Regions from separate parts of the Paenibacillus sp. BC26 genome, predicted to be linked through region 1. Evidence: predicted binding sites of a transcription regulator. Region 1 holds the regulator's gene; the other holds the start of a gene.
What was found. Region 1 encodes CtsR, which represses protease genes until heat stress. Its sites were predicted from a motif close to ATGGTCAATAAAGGTCAAACA; they were not measured.
Positions count from the first base shown of each region.

Region 2: a site for CtsR is predicted at 5,699-5,719, ahead of clpP (ATP-dependent Clp endopeptidase proteolytic subunit ClpP). Genes of this name have one in related genera too.

Region 1 covers NZ_FPAD01000009.1:105-8,576, reverse strand. Annotated here, with positions in the region: gene pssA (CDP-diacylglycerol--serine O-phosphatidyltransferase) at 1-19, opposite strand, end outside; gene disA (DNA integrity scanning diadenylate cyclase DisA) at 174-1,250, opposite strand; gene radA (DNA repair protein RadA) at 1,266-2,633, opposite strand; gene clpC (ATP-dependent protease ATP-binding subunit ClpC) at 2,785-5,250, opposite strand; gene BM412_RS30815 (protein-arginine kinase McsB) at 5,253-6,329, opposite strand; gene BM412_RS30810 (protein-arginine kinase activator protein McsA) at 6,357-6,881, opposite strand; gene BM412_RS30805 (CtsR family transcriptional regulator) at 6,918-7,379, opposite strand; gene BM412_RS30800 (hypothetical protein) at 7,715-8,095, opposite strand.
Region 2 covers NZ_FPAD01000010.1:22,141-30,612, reverse strand. Annotated here, with positions in the region: gene gpmI (2,3-bisphosphoglycerate-independent phosphoglycerate mutase) at 1-709, opposite strand, end outside; gene tpiA (triose-phosphate isomerase) at 711-1,463, opposite strand; gene pgk (phosphoglycerate kinase) at 1,483-2,664, opposite strand; gene gap (type I glyceraldehyde-3-phosphate dehydrogenase) at 3,100-4,104, opposite strand; gene BM412_RS31355 (sugar-binding transcriptional regulator) at 4,195-5,229, opposite strand; tRNA gene BM412_RS31350 (tRNA-Arg) at 5,472-5,546, shown strand; gene clpP (ATP-dependent Clp endopeptidase proteolytic subunit ClpP) at 5,840-6,421, shown strand; gene BM412_RS32730 (sporulation histidine kinase inhibitor Sda) at 6,655-6,969, shown strand; gene BM412_RS31335 (SIMPL domain-containing protein) at 7,074-7,847, opposite strand; gene BM412_RS31330 (HPr family phosphocarrier protein) at 7,995-8,264, opposite strand; gene whiA (DNA-binding protein WhiA) at 8,368-8,472, opposite strand, start outside.

The DNA of each region.
Region 1 (8,472 bases):
GTATTGACTTCGTAATCATTTGCTCCACCTCATCTTTACTATGCCCTAAAACCGCAATTTGCAGTAGTGCAGGCAAACTGAGAAAATAACTTCCACCAGAAGTTTAAGGGGTGCAATACGGCTAATTGTCAGTTGTAACCAGCGTCCGTCTGCATTCCCTCATTGTATGGGATTTAAATTTGTCTGTCAATGAACATCTGCTCTTGGATCCGCTTCAAGCCTTCCTTAATCGCGCGTGCTCGTACCTCGCCAATGCCGTCCACAGCGTCCAATTCCTCAATCGTTGCCATCAAAATATGAGGCAAATATCCAAATCGTTCCACGAGATTGTTCATGATAACCTGCGGCAGCCTTGGAATTCGACTTAACAATCTGTAGCCGCGCGGCGCAACCATTTCTTCGGATGCAGCGCTTAGTCCGCTATAACCGAGCAATTTCATGATTTGCCCCAGTTCCAGCAGTTCTTCGGAATTCAGCTTGCGGATGCTCGCGCGAATTTCACGGATTCTGTCCTCGTTGGGATCCTTCACATAATCCTTGAGCAGGAACCAAGCTTCCTCTTCCACGCCGCCGACAAGCTCTTCCATCTGCATGCTGATAAGGCGGCCTTCCGTACCGAGCTCGTTGACATACCGTTTAATTTCCATTTTGACGCGGATGACCATCTCTACCCGCTTGATAACATGGGCAACCTCTTGCAAGGTGACCATCTCTTCAAACTCCAATGCGGATAGGTTCGTAAAGGACTGGTTCAGCACCACTTTGTATTTTTCAAGCGTTTGAATCGCCTGATTGGCTTTGGTCAGAATGACGCCCATTTCCTTAAGCGAATATCTGAACTGACCTTGATAAAGCGTAATAACATTCCGCCGCTGCGAAATGGATACAACCAGCTTGCCCGTTTGTTTCGCTACCCGCTCTGCGGTACGATGCCGAATTCCCGTCTCACTGGAGGAGATGGAGCTGTCGGGAATTAGCTGGGTATTGGCATATAAAATACGTTTGCGATCTTCGCTAAGTATAATGGCGCCATCCATTTTGGCCAGCTCGTATAAATAGTTCGGGGAAAAATCGCAATTGATGGAGAACCCGCCGTCTACAACTTCCATCACTTCCGGACTGTAGCCGACGACGATGAGCGCCCCGGTCTTCGCTCGCAGCACATTATCGAGGCCTTCCCGGAACGCCATGCCCGGTGCGACCATCTGGAGCAGTTGATTCACTACCTCTGTTTGGTTTGACTCTTTCATCGATTTCTCCCCCCTCTATCCGAATGCCTTGGACAGCGCATCTGCAACCGTCTCTACACCGATGATTTCTATGCCGGCAGGCGGGGTCCAGCCCTTCAAGCTCTTCTGAGGCATAATGACCCGCTTAAATCCCAATTTCTGTGCTTCCTTTACTCGCTGTTCAGCGCGGGACACGCCGCGCACTTCGCCTGTCAATCCAATTTCTCCGAAGAATACGTCGAATGGTCTGGTCGGGGCATCGCGGAAGCTGGATGCAATGCTAACCGCGGCAGCCAGATCGACAGCGGGCTCATCGAGCCGGATACCGCCGGCGACATTGAGGTAAACATCCTGCGTTTGCAAGAACATGCCCATTCGTTTCTCCAGCACCGCGACAATCAAGGTCATCCTGTTGTGGTCAATCCCCGTTGCCATCCTGCGCGGAGAGGGGAAATTCGTTGACGCGACAAGCGCCTGAAGCTCGACGAGCACCGGTCTAGTGCCTTCCATGCTCGCCACGACGGTAGAACCGGATACGCCAAGCGGACGTTCCGATAAGAACAGCTCGGACGGATTATTAACCTCCCGCAGCCCCTCTTCAACCATTTCGAAAATACCAATTTCATTGGTAGAGCCGAACCGATTCTTAACGGCCCTAAGCAATCGGTACGAATGATGCCGTTCGCCTTCAAAGTAGAGCACGCAGTCAACCATATGCTCAAGCATCCGTGGACCCGCAATGGCGCCTTCCTTCGTAACGTGGCCAACCAAAACCGTTGCAATGCCTTTAATCTTCGCAACCCGCATGAAGTGAGCCGTACATTCCCGTACTTGCGAAACGCTGCCAGGCGCAGATTCCACTCTGGGGTCATAAACCGTCTGAATGGAATCGATGACGAGAAAATCCGGCTGAACCGATTCAATCGCATCATTGATCTGCTCCATGTTCGTTTCGCAGAGTACATACAACGTATCAGACAACGCGCCAAGACGGTCCGCCCTCAATCGTGTCTGGCGTACGGATTCCTCTCCTGAAATATAGAGCACGGTCAGCTTCTTCGATGCCAGCGCATGGGAAGTTTGCAGCAGCAAGGTCGATTTGCCAATACCCGGATCCCCGCCGACCAGAATAAGCGAGCCCGGCACGACGCCTCCGCCCAGCACACGATTGAGCTCCTGATTGGTTGTCTCGATCCGTTTTTCCTGACCACTTTCTATATGTATGATGGGAAGCGGCTTTTCTTTCGTCTGAATGAGCGGCGAGCCCATTCCTTGCGTCTTGACAACCGTTTCCTTCTCTTCCACCATCGTATTCCACTGCCCGCAGCCCGGGCATTTACCCATCCATTTAGGTGACTCTGTTCCGCATTCGGTGCATGCGAACTTCACTTTAAGTTTTGCCATGTGCAGCTCCTTATGCAAAAGACGTATCATTCAAAGTTTACCATTTAACGCATGCTGATAACAATTCTTATCGGCGGCTGATCTCATTGTTTCACAAAAAAACCCTTTACTCCTCCGCCTTCGGCAGTAGAGTAAAGGGTTTTGTGTCATTTTATTTGGTCGCAGGCTCTTCTGCGGCCGGAACGTGATTGCTGTCACGGTGGGTAACCGTTAGCTCTCCGTCCTTCTCGTCGATGATCAAATGATGACCCTTCGCGATTTTGCCAAGCAGCAGATCCTCTGACAGACGATCCTCGATATGCTTCTGGATCGCTCTGCGCAGCGGACGCGCGCCGTACTGCGGATCGAAGCCTTCCTTCGCCAGGAATGCTTTCGCCGTATCCGTCAATTCGAAGTCTACTTCCTGCTCACGCAGACGTTTGCGAAGCTCTTCGGACATCAACGTTACGATTTGTGCGATATGCTCCTGCTCCAGCGAGTGGAACACGATCGTTTCATCGATCCGGTTCAGGAACTCAGGGCGGAAGCTCTTCTTCAGCTCTGCCAACACTTTATCTTTCATGATGTTAAAGTCGCGCCCCGCATCCTGTGCAGCCGTAAAGCCGAGGGAGGAATTGCGTTTGATTTGATCAGCGCCTACGTTTGACGTCATGATAATTAGGGTGTTGCGGAAGTCGACGACACGTCCTTTGGAGTCCGTGAGACGGCCATCCTCAAGCACTTGAAGCAAAATATTGAACACTTCCGGATGAGCTTTCTCGATTTCGTCAAGCAGCACGACCGAATATGGCTTGCGGCGAACCTTCTCGGTCAATTGACCGCCTTCTTCATAGCCGACATATCCCGGAGGTGCGCCGACCAATCTGGACGTGGAGTGTTTCTCCATGTATTCCGACATGTCGATGCGGATGACCGCATTCTCATCGCCGAACATCGCTTCTGCAAGCGCACGAGCCAATTCGGTTTTACCAACCCCGGTAGGACCGAGGAAGATAAAGGAACCCATCGGACGTTTCGGATCCTTCAGACCCGCACGCGCTCTGCGGATGGCGCGAGACACGGCTTTCACCGCTTCGCTTTGTCCGATAACGCGGTCATGAAGAATATCTTCCATCTTGAGCAGGCGCTGTGTTTCTTCCTCCGCAAGTTTGGACACCGGAATACCGGTCCAGCTTGCCACGATCTGAGCGATATCGTCAGGCGTTACTTCGGAATCCGTACGGCCCTGCTTTTCTTTCCACTGATTCTTCGTTACATCGAGCTCTTCGCGAATCTTCTGCTCCGTGTCGCGAAGTGCTGCAGCTTTCTCAAACTCTTGGCTTTGTACCGCGGAATCCTTCTCCTTGCGGATGTCTTCCAGGCGATTCTCCAGTTGTTTGAGGTTAGGCGGTACCGTGTACGATTTCAAGCGTACTTTGGAGCTCGCTTCGTCGATAAGGTCAATGGCCTTATCCGGCAAGAAACGGTCGGTGATGTAACGATCGGAGAGCTTAACCGCTTGCTCGATAGCTTCATCCGTAATTTTCACGCGGTGATGCGCTTCATAGCGATCACGCAAACCGTGCAGGATTTGAATCGCTTCTTCCGGCGATGGCTGATCCACCGTAATCGGTTGGAAACGGCGCTCCAGCGCAGCGTCCTTCTCGATATATTTGCGATACTCATCAAGCGTTGTTGCACCGATGCACTGCAGCTCGCCGCGGGCAAGAGCAGGCTTAAGAATATTCGATGCGTCAATCGCACCTTCCGCTCCCCCTGCACCGATCAGCGTATGCAGCTCATCAATGAACAAGACGATGTTGCCGGCTTGACGAATTTCGTCCATGATTTTCTTCAAACGGTCCTCGAACTCACCGCGATACTTCGTACCCGCAACGACAGAGCCCATATCGAGCGTCATGACGCGTTTGTCACGAAGAGTCTCCGGAATTTCGCCCGCGATAATTTTCTGAGCTAAACCTTCCGCGATAGCCGTCTTACCCACGCCCGGCTCCCCGATCAGAACCGGATTGTTCTTCGTTCTGCGGCTCAGCACTTGGATAACGCGTTCGATTTCTTTGCTCCGGCCGATAACCGGATCCAAGTTACCGTCTTTGGCATAGGCCGTCAAATCACGAGCCAGCCCATCCAGTGTTGGCGTGCTTACATTTGTCGGTGCGCCGTGATTGCTTGAAACGGCTTCGCTGCTGCCCAGAAGCTGCAGCACTTGCTGACGTGCTTTATTTAAACTAATGCCAAGGTTGTTCAGTACACGAGCCGCTACGCCTTCCCCTTCGCGGATCAGGCCGAGCAAAATATGCTCTGTGCCCACGTACGTATGTCCAAGCTTACGTGCTTCATCCATCGAAAGCTCGATTACCTTCTTGGCACGTGGTGTGTACGCAATATTGGTAGGTTGTTCTTGTCCGCGTCCGATCAGCGTCTCCACTTCATCTTGAATTTTCTCAAGGCTGAGGCCAAGACCGATCAGTGCTTTTGCCGCGATTCCTTCCCCTTCTCGGTTCAGCCCGAGCAAAATATGCTCCGTGCCGATATTGTTATGACCGAGACGAACCGCTTCTTCCTGCGCCAGTGCGAGCACTTTCTGTGCCCGTTCGGTAAATCTTCCAAACATCATGTTCATACACCCCCATGATCGGATTCACTTTGTAAATGACTTCGTATAAGTTCCGCTCGCCGAATATCCCGCTGCTCAGGCGTCATTTTCTCATGAAACACCTGTTGGAGGAAGCCCGGCTGCGTTAATACCATCATTTCATTCATTACCTGCGGTGAGACATTTCGAATCAAACCCAAATCGATGCCTAAACGGACATCGGACAGCCTTTGGGAAGCCTCCTTGGTATCCATGATCATCGCATGCGACAAGATGCCGAAGGAACGATAGACCCGATCCTCCAGACGGACGCGCGATTCTTCCAGCAGACGCTGGCGAGCCGCTCGTTCGTGCTCAATGATTTGCCGAGCCACACTGTGCAGGTTCTCGATGATTTCCCCTTCGGATTGACCAAGCGTAATTTGATTCGAAATTTGAAACAAGTTTCCGAGCGCTTCGCTGCCTTCGCCGTAAATGCCCCGAACTGCCAGCCCCACCTGCGTGACGGCCGACAAAATGCGGTTGATCTGCTGCGAAAGCACAAGACCCGGAAGATGCATCATGACCGATGAGCGAATGCCTGTGCCAACGTTAGTCGGGCAGCTTGTTAAATATCCCCTTCGCTCGTCATAAGCGTAATTCGTGACTTCTTCAAAAATATCGTCAATGCGATTCGCCAGACCCCATGCTTCCTTAACCTGAAAACCGGGATATAGACATTGAATGCGCAAATGATCCTCTTCATTCACCATAATGCTAACGGATTCATTCTCGCTTAGCAGTACGGCGCCGCTGCGTGACTCATTGGCCAAGTTAGGGCTAATGAGATGCTTCTCCACAAGCACTCTGCGTTCAAGCTCGTTTAGCTGGGAGAGCTTGATGGTTTCGAATTCGCCGAGCTCGCTCAGTTGGCCCGTTTCAGCCACATTCGTAAGCTGTTCCATCACTTCGTTTGCCTGCTCTGTTGTGGCAAGCATCGGAAACGGATGACTCGATAAATTGCGGGCAATTCGGATGCGGCTGCTGATGACAACATCCGTATCAGGGCCATTTCCCTTCATCCAGTCGCTCAGCGCTTCATCTACATAACGCTTCGACATCCTTCTGAATCACCTTCCTAACCGCGCCTAAACATCGGCTATATTGCGCTCCAGTTCCCGAATCCGATCCCGAATTTGGGCCGCGTCCTCGAACTCTTCCTGTTCGATACGCATGTGCAAATCCCTTCTCAGCTGTTCAATTTCTCGCTTCACTTGGATTTGAACACCGGTGCGCTTTGGAATTTTACCTACATGAGTTGTATTGCCATGCACCCGTTTAAAAATAGGGTCCAGTTTGCTGCCAAATTGGATATAACAATTGCTGCAGCCGAATCGGCCCATCTTACTGAATTGTGTATAGGTCAGTCCGCAGTGCTCGCAGCGCAGCTGCTGCTGCGGCTTGGCGCCAAGTGCATTCATGTTCCCGGCAGGCTCGAAATCGAGCAAACCGGATAACAGGCTGTGGATCGAGAATCCGTTAGCCGTGCCCGGAATTCCTTCTCCCCGTTCTCGCGCGCATGTTTCACAAATATGAAACTCTGTCTTCTCGCCATTCACAATCTTCGTAAAATGAAGCGTAGCCGGCTTCTTGTCACATTCCTGACAAAGCATTCCGCACTATCCCTCCTCATACAAGGCTTGCGCAGCTTACTTAACGAGCAGTGTGATCAACATCGCCCTCAATAGCCTAGCCCGAATTTCATCCCGCAGCGGCAGCTTCACAGCGATGGAATCGCGGGATATCGCGGCGCGAAGTAAATTAGCTTCTCGCCTGGATATGACCTTCGCTTCCTCCAACTGATACACAATGCCTTCTGCCGTGTCCTGATCCACTTGCTCGCCGATGGTTTGGGCAAGATGCTCTTGAAGGGCCGACAGTGTGGGCAGCTCTACACGTTGAATGCGAATATAACCGCCTCCGCCGCGTTTACTCTCCACAAAATAACCTTTCTCCAGCGTGAATCTCGTGCTGATGACGTAGTTGATTTGCGACGGCACGCAAGAGAAGCGGTCGGCCAAATCATTACGCTGAAGCTCTACAGCACCACCGGGACTTTCTTTAAGCATATGCTTGAGGTACTGCTCGATGAGATCGGAAATGTTGCGCATTTCGCCAACCTCCCTAAGTTGCCCATACATCTACTCGGCGACTTGTATAGCCTAAGAAATCTAAATCGTCAAAGTTTTTAGTCAAATTGACTTTGACTTTCTTTGACTTTAACTTTATTATACGCAAATTTGTCAAAAGGTCAAGCGGATTGCCACCACTGCGTATCCTTACTATCTTGGGCGGATCGCGCCTATTTATACGTTGCCCGTTCGCTTATCCACAACGAAAAGGCAACTGTACTGAATAACAATATATGTGCGCGAAGATGAAAAAGATTTATTAACATGTGAATAACGCAATTGCGCCACGATAAAAGAGAGAGGTTTTTGCGGACTTATACATAGCTTCTGCACAGGGTGAGGATAAAGTGTGGGTTATAGCATAAATGTACTTGTTTATCCACTACATGAGGTTCAAGCAGCTGCATAAGTATTCCGCCACTTTTATAAATCGGAGTGATGTTGAAGGTGCGTTGCTTACGCTGCGAGCGTTCGGCCGCTTGGGGCTGACACTGACGCATCTGCAGGCAAGCTTGTCTGGAGAGTAGCTTGTCGGTGGTGTCGGCTGCGATTGCAAGCTTTCCAGGAGCGCGGCTTGTCGCGGCGCCGGCGATGACATGAATTGATCGTCCACCGAGGCTGCCTATTGCCATTACCTTCTCTTCGGCAATAACCGACCCCATAAAAAGTGGTCGGTTATTCGTGCTTGGCGCCAACTCTCCTAATAAAATTGTAACGGTCTTAAATGACCATTACAGGCATTTATCGCTATTAGTCCGACTGTAACGGTCACTATTGTCCATTACAGCTGATTCATTAGTGTATTGAGCAGATTTTCGGTTCTAACGGGCATTATTGTCCGTTAGATTTTAGGTATTCTGGCTTATAACAGATATTTGTGACAGTTAGGTAACTGTAATCTTTTCAAGGACCCGGCTCAGCGACCCAGAATGACATTACAGTAGGGATTAATGGGATTAAACAGGATTAAACGGTTGCGTCCCTGACTTAGCACATTTGGCCCCAGCCTCATCCTTCTCCGCCATCGATAATTAAGCTCGTTAACAACAAAAAACCGACCACATCAAATGTG
Region 2 (8,472 bases), on a different contig from region 1:
TCACAGTCGGCATGACGAACTCGTCATAGACTGATTTCTCATAGGATTCCACAACGGCTTGGATCGGATCCGTATATTGCGGGCCATCTCCGTAAACCATTGCGCGGTACGATTTCTCGGTCCGCTCCCAGCGTTTATCACGATCCATCGCGTAGTAACGACCTTGTACAGTCGCAATTTTGCCTACGCCGATTTCTGCGATTTTGGCTGTTAATTGCTCGAGGTACCCCTTCGCGCTGTCCGGCGATACGTCGCGGCCGTCCAAGAACGCATGGATGTATACTTCCTCGATTTCTTCCTTCTTCGCAAGCTCAAGCAGTGCAAACAAGTGAGCAATATGGCTGTGTACGCCGCCGTCAGACAGCAGGCCGTACAAATGCAGCTTCTTGCCGCTTTCCTTCACGTGACGGATGGCGCCCATCAACGTCTCGTTGTCGAAGAATTCACCGTCGCGGATCGACTTGCTGATGCGTGTCAGGTCTTGATAGACGACGCGGCCTGCGCCGATGTTCAAATGGCCAACTTCGGAGTTGCCCATTTGTCCTTCCGGCAAGCCTACCGCCTCTCCGCACGCCGTTAATGTCGTGTGCGGATAGGAATTCCAGTAGCGGTCGTAATTGGGTTTATTCGCTTGTGCAACCGCATTGCCGGTAACATCGTTGCGCAAACCGAATCCGTCCAAAATAATGAGTGCAACCGGAGCTGTCATCTTACTTCGCCCCCTCGACAAGTGCGATGAAGGAAGCAGGCTCTAAGCTTGCACCGCCAACCAAAGCGCCGTCGATATTGGATTGACCCAGATATTCGCTTACGTTGTTCGGTTTTACGCTGCCGCCGTATTGAATGCGAACGGCGTTAGCCGTTGCTGCATCGTACAGTCCGGCGATAACATCGCGGATGAACGCGATCACGTCTTCTGCATCAGCCGAAGTCGAGGATTTTCCTGTACCGATCGCCCAGATAGGCTCATACGCAACAACTACTTCTGCAGCTTGTGCAGCGGACAGACCTTGGAAAGCTGCTTCCGTTTGAACTTTACAAACCGATTTGGTTTGCTCTGCTTCGCGCTCTTCCAGCTTCTCGCCTACGCAAACGATTGGCGTCAGGCCGTGTTTGAATGCAGCATGAACTTTCTTATTTACAATCTCATCGGATTCCGCAAAATATGCGCGGCGCTCCGAGTGACCGATAATCACATATTGAACGCCGAGGTCTTTCAGCATAACGCCACTGATTTCGCCCGTGAATGCGCCGTTGTCCTCGAAGTGGACGTTTTGTGCGCCGATCGCGATTGAAGTTCCTTTAGCCGCTTCTGCAAGCGCAGGCAGTGTTGTGAATGGCGCGCAGATGACCGTTTCTACACCGTCAACCTCTGCTTTGCCTTTAACGTCTGCGAAGAATGCAGTCGCTTCAGAAACCGTTTTGAACATTTTCCAGTTGCCTGCAATAATTGGTTTACGCATCGTTATTCGCCCCTTATCCTTACTTATCGTTCAGTGCAACAACGCCCGGAAGCGCCTTGCCTTCCATGAATTCCAGCGATGCGCCGCCGCCCGTGGAGATGTGGTCCATCTTGTCAGCCAGACCGAACTTCTCAGCAGCCGCCGCGGAATCGCCGCCGCCGATAACGGTGTAAGCCGCTGTATCTGCGCAAGCCGCTGCAACGGCACGTGTACCGTGGGAGAATGGCTCGATTTCAAATACGCCCATCGGCCCGTTCCATACAACCAGCTTGGAGTTCTTGATTACATCCGCATACAGCTCACGCGTTTTCGGTCCGATGTCGATGCCTTCCCATTCAGCCGGGATGCCGTCAACATCAACGATTTTCGTGTTTGCTTTTGCGCTGAACTCGTCTGTTACAACAATATCAACCGGCAGCAGGAACTGCTTGCCCATCGATTTGGCTTTCTCGATAAACTCAAGCGCCAGGTCAAGCTTGGAGTTGTCGCAGAGCGATTGGCCGATTTCATGGCCTTGTGCTTTGAAGAACGTATAGGAAAGACCGCCGCCGATGATGATGTTATCTGCGATTTCGATCATTTTGTTGATCACGTCGATTTTATCTTTTACTTTAGAACCGCCTACGATCGCCGTGAACGGACGCTCTGGTTTCAAGAGTGCGCGGCCCAGCACGTCCAGCTCTTTCTCCATCAGAAGACCGGATACAGCCGGCAGATAGTGTGCGATGCCTTCAGTCGATGCATGAGCGCGGTGAGCAGCGCCGAAAGCATCATTTACGAACAGATCCGCCAACTCGGCAAAAGCTTTCGCCAATTCCGGATCGTTCTTCTCTTCACCCTCGTAGAAACGAACGTTCTCCAGCAAGAGCACGTCGCCTTCATTAAGAGCAGCTACCTGTGCTTTAACAGATTCGCCGACAGCTTCGTCTGTTTTAACAACCGGCTTGCCGAGCAATTGCGACAAACGAATGCCGGCTTCAGTCAGACGCATGCCTTCAACGACTTGACCTTTTGGACGTCCCAGGTGGCTCGCCAAAATCACTTTCGCACCGTTCTCGATCAGATACTTGATGGTAGGCAGCGTCTCGCGAATACGCGTATCATCCGTAATCGCACCGTTCTCCATTGGTACGTTAAAATCCACACGAACAAATACACGTTTACCGGCTACTTCAACGTCACGCACACTCTTCTTGTTCATTAGTGAAATCCTCCCGGGAACCCCATGATAAAGGTCTTAAGTATATTTAAATTCTCCGCTTGCTATCCATCCCGCAGTCTGTTGCGGGTTTATATCTATATATGTTTGCTCTAGTTTCCCGCAGGGAAACCGGCTCTTAGCAGGTTGCAACGGGCAACCGCTTCTAAAACGAGCATCAGCTTCCCAAAGGGAAGCGCCGATGCGTTAAGTCTCTTGAACTTGAACTCTGAGTTAGGGAGCGCCGCATGAAAGCTTACGATCCCGAGTTCCGCTTAATGAAGCGGAACTCAATGGTCGTATGGCGAGCACCCGCAAACTATCGCGAAGGAGCTGCCACAAGCAGCTCCTTCGACAAATATTGGGTGTCCAGAGGGGGACCCTCGGAATCCCCTTTTTAAGGGGGACTTAGGGGGATCGTCCTTCTAGGGGGATGTCTTACAGACCTTTGGAAGCGATGTAAGCAGCAAGGTCAACTACACGGTTGGAGTAGCCCCACTCGTTGTCGTACCAAGAAATCACTTTTACCATGTTGCCTTCAACAACCATAGTCGACAAAGCGTCGATTGTGGAGGAAGCCGGGTCGCTGTTGTAGTCGCTCGATACAAGCGGCTCATCGGAGTAGTTCATGATGCCTTTAAGGGAAGTTTCAGCTGCATCTTTCAATGCTGCGTTTACTTCGTCAACCGTTACGTTAACTTTCAATTCAGCAACCAGGTCAGTTACGGAAACGTTTGGCGTAGGAACACGCATAGCCATACCGTTCAGTTTGCCTTTCAACTCAGGCAGTACAAGGGATACTGCTTTAGCAGCGCCTGTGGAAGAAGGAATGATGTTTTCTGCAGCGGCGCGAGCACGGCGCAGGTCTTTATGTGGAACGTCCAATACGGATTGATCGTTAGTGTACGAGTGAATTGTAGTCATCATACCTTTTACGATACCGAACTTGTCGTTGATTACTTTAGCGAATGGAGCAAGGCAGTTCGTTGTGCAAGATGCGTTGGAGATGATTGTGTGAGCGGAAGCATCGTATTTATCTTCGTTAACGCCCATTACGATTGTGATGTCTTCGTTAGTAGCAGGAGCGGAGATGATAACTTTCTTCGCGCCGCCTTTCAAGTGAAGCTCGGCTTTCTCTTTCGCTGTGAAAATACCTGTGGATTCAACAACGATTTCAGCGCCTACGGAAGCCCATGGAAGGTTCTCAGGGTTACGTTCAGCAAAAACCTTGATTTCACGGCCATTTACGATCAGCGCGCCTTCTTTAGCTTCTACAGTACCTTCAAGCTTGCCATGAGTAGTGTCATATTTAAGCAGGTGAGCCAAAGTATTTGTGTCTGTCAAATCGTTAACAGCCACCACTTGTACATTCGGGTTGTTCAATGCTGCGCGGAACACGTTACGGCCGATACGACCAAATCCGTTAATACCAACTTTTACCATTTTAGTTTCCTCCTAGGCATAATTTCATTTATCTCAAGACGAGGCGTTGGACACCGGTTTCCGGCGGTCCACTCGTCAAGATCACAACACTTATTCTTCCTGATCGATGATCGCTGCGATTTCAAGGGCAGCTGCCTCGTCGGTGACGAGTACATCATCATGTCCAAAGCGCATCACTGCTGCGATTGCTTCACCTTTACTGCGGCCGCCCGCAATCGCGATGACAACCTCAGTATCCATAATGTCTTCGATTCGAAGACCTGCAGTGAGCATCTTATGAACGACAGAACCGCTTCGGTCAAAATAGTACCCGAATGATTCCGCAAGCGCTCCTTCTGCCTTGAGTGCGTCGACAACTGCCGCATCCACGCGTCTGCGACGAGCCATTACCATAGCGTCCCCGATCCCGTGAATGACGATGCGGGCTTTGCGAATAACTTCCACAATCTCCCTCACGTTAGGTTCCTGCATCAAGGAGGTGTACGCTTCCTCGCCCAAGTGATCCGGTACATGGAGCATCCGGTATTGCGCACCTGTTCGCTTAGCCATTGTCGAAACAATCGTATTAGCTTGGTAGTCCAAGCTTTCGCCAAGTCCGCCACGCGCCGGTACGAACCAATTGCCTTTGAGCGGTGTTTGCACAGTCAGCTGATTGGCGACTTGCGCCAATGTCGATCCGCCGGTTACGGCAACGACATCGTCGTTCTTCATCGCTTTGCTCAGCACCGCGCATCCTGCTCGGCCCAGCTCCCGCTTGGTGTGAGGGGAAGCATCGGAATCGCCGGAGACGATAACAACCTGCTTTAAACCAAAATGCTTGCGAATTCTCTCTTCCAGCTCCGACAATCCGAACATCGCTTTGTAGAAAGGCTCCATATCCTCAAGCAGCCGTTTGCCTGCATCACTGATCCGCATTCCTGCAGCATCAATGAGGAGAAGCTCCTGTGCTTTGAGAAAATCCGTTTCCGCGCGCAGCACCCGCTCTGTCATATCGAGTGAAGCTGCCAACGTGCGCCGACCGATCATATCCGAGAGCATGACCTGACGGAGAATAAGATACCTTTTCCTCATGACGATCAGTAAGTCTGGCAGAAGCTGCTGCTGTATTTCGATGAGAGATTGCATCTTCCAACATCAACTCCTGTTGCAGAGAGAGGCTTTCATATCTCTTAGGACATTGGCAGGGACGCTTTTCGTCCCATATGCTCATTTTAAGTCCCACACCTATTGTAACCCAAACTGAAGACAGGGGCAAGATCAGTTTGCCTAATGAAACCGTTTACTGACACGATTTGCACAAAATTAATTTATCTAATGATCTTGCTTTTCTTTCCTTAATCACATATACTTATCTTCGCTGTCACTTTGCGCCCGTGGTCCAATGGATATGACGTAGGCCTCCGGAGCCTGAGATCGAGGTTCAATTCCTCGCGGGCGCGCCATTATATCAATAATGAACGACTCATAATGAAGGACCTTCCGATTGATCGGAGGGTCCTTCTTCATGTTCCGGGCAGAAAGCTCACCTCAAACAGCATCCCCAATTCTGCGCGAATGTAACCTTCATTTCTGTCTGCTTAGCTTGTTTGCAGATAATTTGACCATCTTTGACTTTTAATTCGTAATCCGTTATGATGAATTTATTAGCAGTTCAACAATCGAGGGTGCTATTACCGCTCCGACTGCTGCATCTGTGTTTCACCACTATCTGAATGTTCTAGAGGAGGGACTTACGATGAGTTTCGTACCAATGGTTATCGAATCGAACAACCGCGGCGAACGCGCATACGACATTTACTCCCGTTTGCTGAAGGATCGAATTGTATTCCTAGGCACGCCTGTCAACGATATGGTGGCTAACTCCATTATCGCGCAGCTATTGTTCCTTGCAGCCGACGATCCGGATAAGGACATCTCGCTTTACATCAACAGCCCTGGCGGTTCGGTCTCTGCAGGTCTCGCCATTTTCGATACGATGAATTTCATTAAACCGTCTGTTTCCACCATTTGCGTGGGCATGGCCGCTTCGATGGGCGCATTCTTGCTTGCAGCCGGTGCCAAGGGCAAGCGTTACGCGCTTCCGAACAGCGAAGTGATGATTCATCAGCCGCTTGGCGGCGCGCAAGGTCAAGCAAGCGATATCGAGATCCGTGCGAAGCACATCTTGAAGACTCGCGATACGCTGAACCGGATTTTGGTGGAGAATACCGGTCAAACGCTCGAGAAGATCGAGCGCGACACCGACCGCGATTACTTCATGTCCGCTGCAGAAGCGGCAGCTTACGGCCTCGTCGACAAGGTAATCGAGAAATTGTAAGCCATCATGTATTAAACTAAGAAAGAGCGTTAATCCTTCGCGGGATTAACGCTCTTTTTATCTTTCACGACCTCTTGATTACCACAGTTCACTTGGTCTGTCAATGACAATTTGAAGCGCTGAATGGGTGCGGACTGCTCCATAAAATCATGATAAGATGTACTAAATGATTCCATATCCACCGTCACTTAGGTTACGTTTCGGAAATCTAATATAAACGGAGTTGCACACGCATGAAACTTACGAACCCATTCGCAAGCGTGCGAAATTTCATTCGATCCAGTGATTCTGGCAGCGTCTACACTTCCTACACGCCATCGTATGAGCCTAATTTTCAGCATGCCCCAACGGACACAGATAATCAACATCTCTTCTTGCCTATGCAGGACAAGTCTCTCCTGTTGCGTCCACTTAGCGATACTCACTTAATTGAAGTGTATCATGAAGCCAGAGCGATGCGCTTATCCGAAGAGTTTATTGCACTGATTGAACATGCTATTGAGCAGCGCGGTTTGTCCACTGCCGATGATCGCAAATCATTAGCCTAACCCGCCTTGCAGACAGCATTACTGCCAGTTCAACATATAAGGCAGACCCTTCTCCGGCCGGAGAGTGGTCTGCCTTATTTTTTTGCTAATCAACTGCCGTGTTGTTATTGCATTTCATAGACGACTGTAACATCCGCAGATACATTAATGACACCGGTTTGCACACTCGTTACCGCTTTATCTGCCATTCCTGCCGCTTCCGGAGCCATCTGATCACGTCCATAATAAATCGGCCCGCTGTTCATGCCATTTTGCGAGATGCTGATGACTTCCTTCACTTGCTTGCCAGCCGCTTTCGCAAGCGCTGCCGCTTTTGCTTTGGCGTTCGTCATCGCTTTCTCAAGCGCTTGAATTTCATATTGCTCTTGCTTCTCTGTATTGAACTGAATTCCGTCTACCCGGTTAGCGCCATTCGCGGATAGATCATCCAGCAATTTGCCGATGCCGCCCAAGTCGCGCGTTGTAATTTGAATGTTATGCACGGACAGGTAACCTTTGATTTTGCTTGTACCGTCTTTGCTGTTGTATTCATATTCCGGTTGCACATAGAATCCTACCGTCTTCACATCCTTGGCATTCATCTTGTACGTATCGAACAGCACTTTCTTCAAGCCTGCGAACTGCGTCGCATTCTTTGACTGTGCTTCCTTTGCCGTAGCCGCACGCGCTTCTACCGCCACGCTTAGGTACGCCACATCCGGTGCCGCTTCCAGCTTGCCTGTTCCCGCTACCGTAATCGTGCTTTTCTGTACAATGGTCCCATTATCCACCGCATACACCTCATTGCTGCCATGACCGCTTGCCCCAAACATTGCCCCAACGCCAACCGCCAGTGCCAGTACAGGTACCATCAGCCATTTGGATTTACACTTCACCATCACGTTCAGCCCCCTTCAATCTTCATATTTGGTTCTATCTACTCAGACGCTGTGCTCTAATGCTTTGTTGCGCTATCCAGCCAAAAAATGGTCCAAAAAATAGAAAAAACCCCCAATAGGGAGCTTCTTCGAGTCGTTTATGTCTGATTATTGGTTTTCAAGCTCTTCCTTGCTAACCAGGTTGACTAAAGCGGTTACAGCTTGATCGGCGTCGGAACCTTCCGCGCTTATTGTAACCTCAGTACCTGAGCTGATAGCGAGACTCATAATACCCATAATCGATTTTGCGTTCACTTTTTTATCGTCTTTCTCTACGAACACCTCGGAAGAAAACTTGTTCGCTTCCTGAACAAAAAGTGCGGCCGGTCTTGCATGAAGACCTGTCTTCAGTCGAACGACAACCGGATGCCTTGTCATGGAAACCTTACCCCCTATACGAAATTCAATCCTGCGATCATTTGCACCAAGTCATTTTACTCGCTATTATATCACTTTTCTAAAGTCTACACTAGCCTTCTGCTTAACCGTTCCTTAATTTTTCGGCCAACTCGTCGATTTTACGCAAACGGTGGTTCACACCGGACTTGCTCACCTTGCCCTTGAGCATTTCGCCGACTTCCGTTAA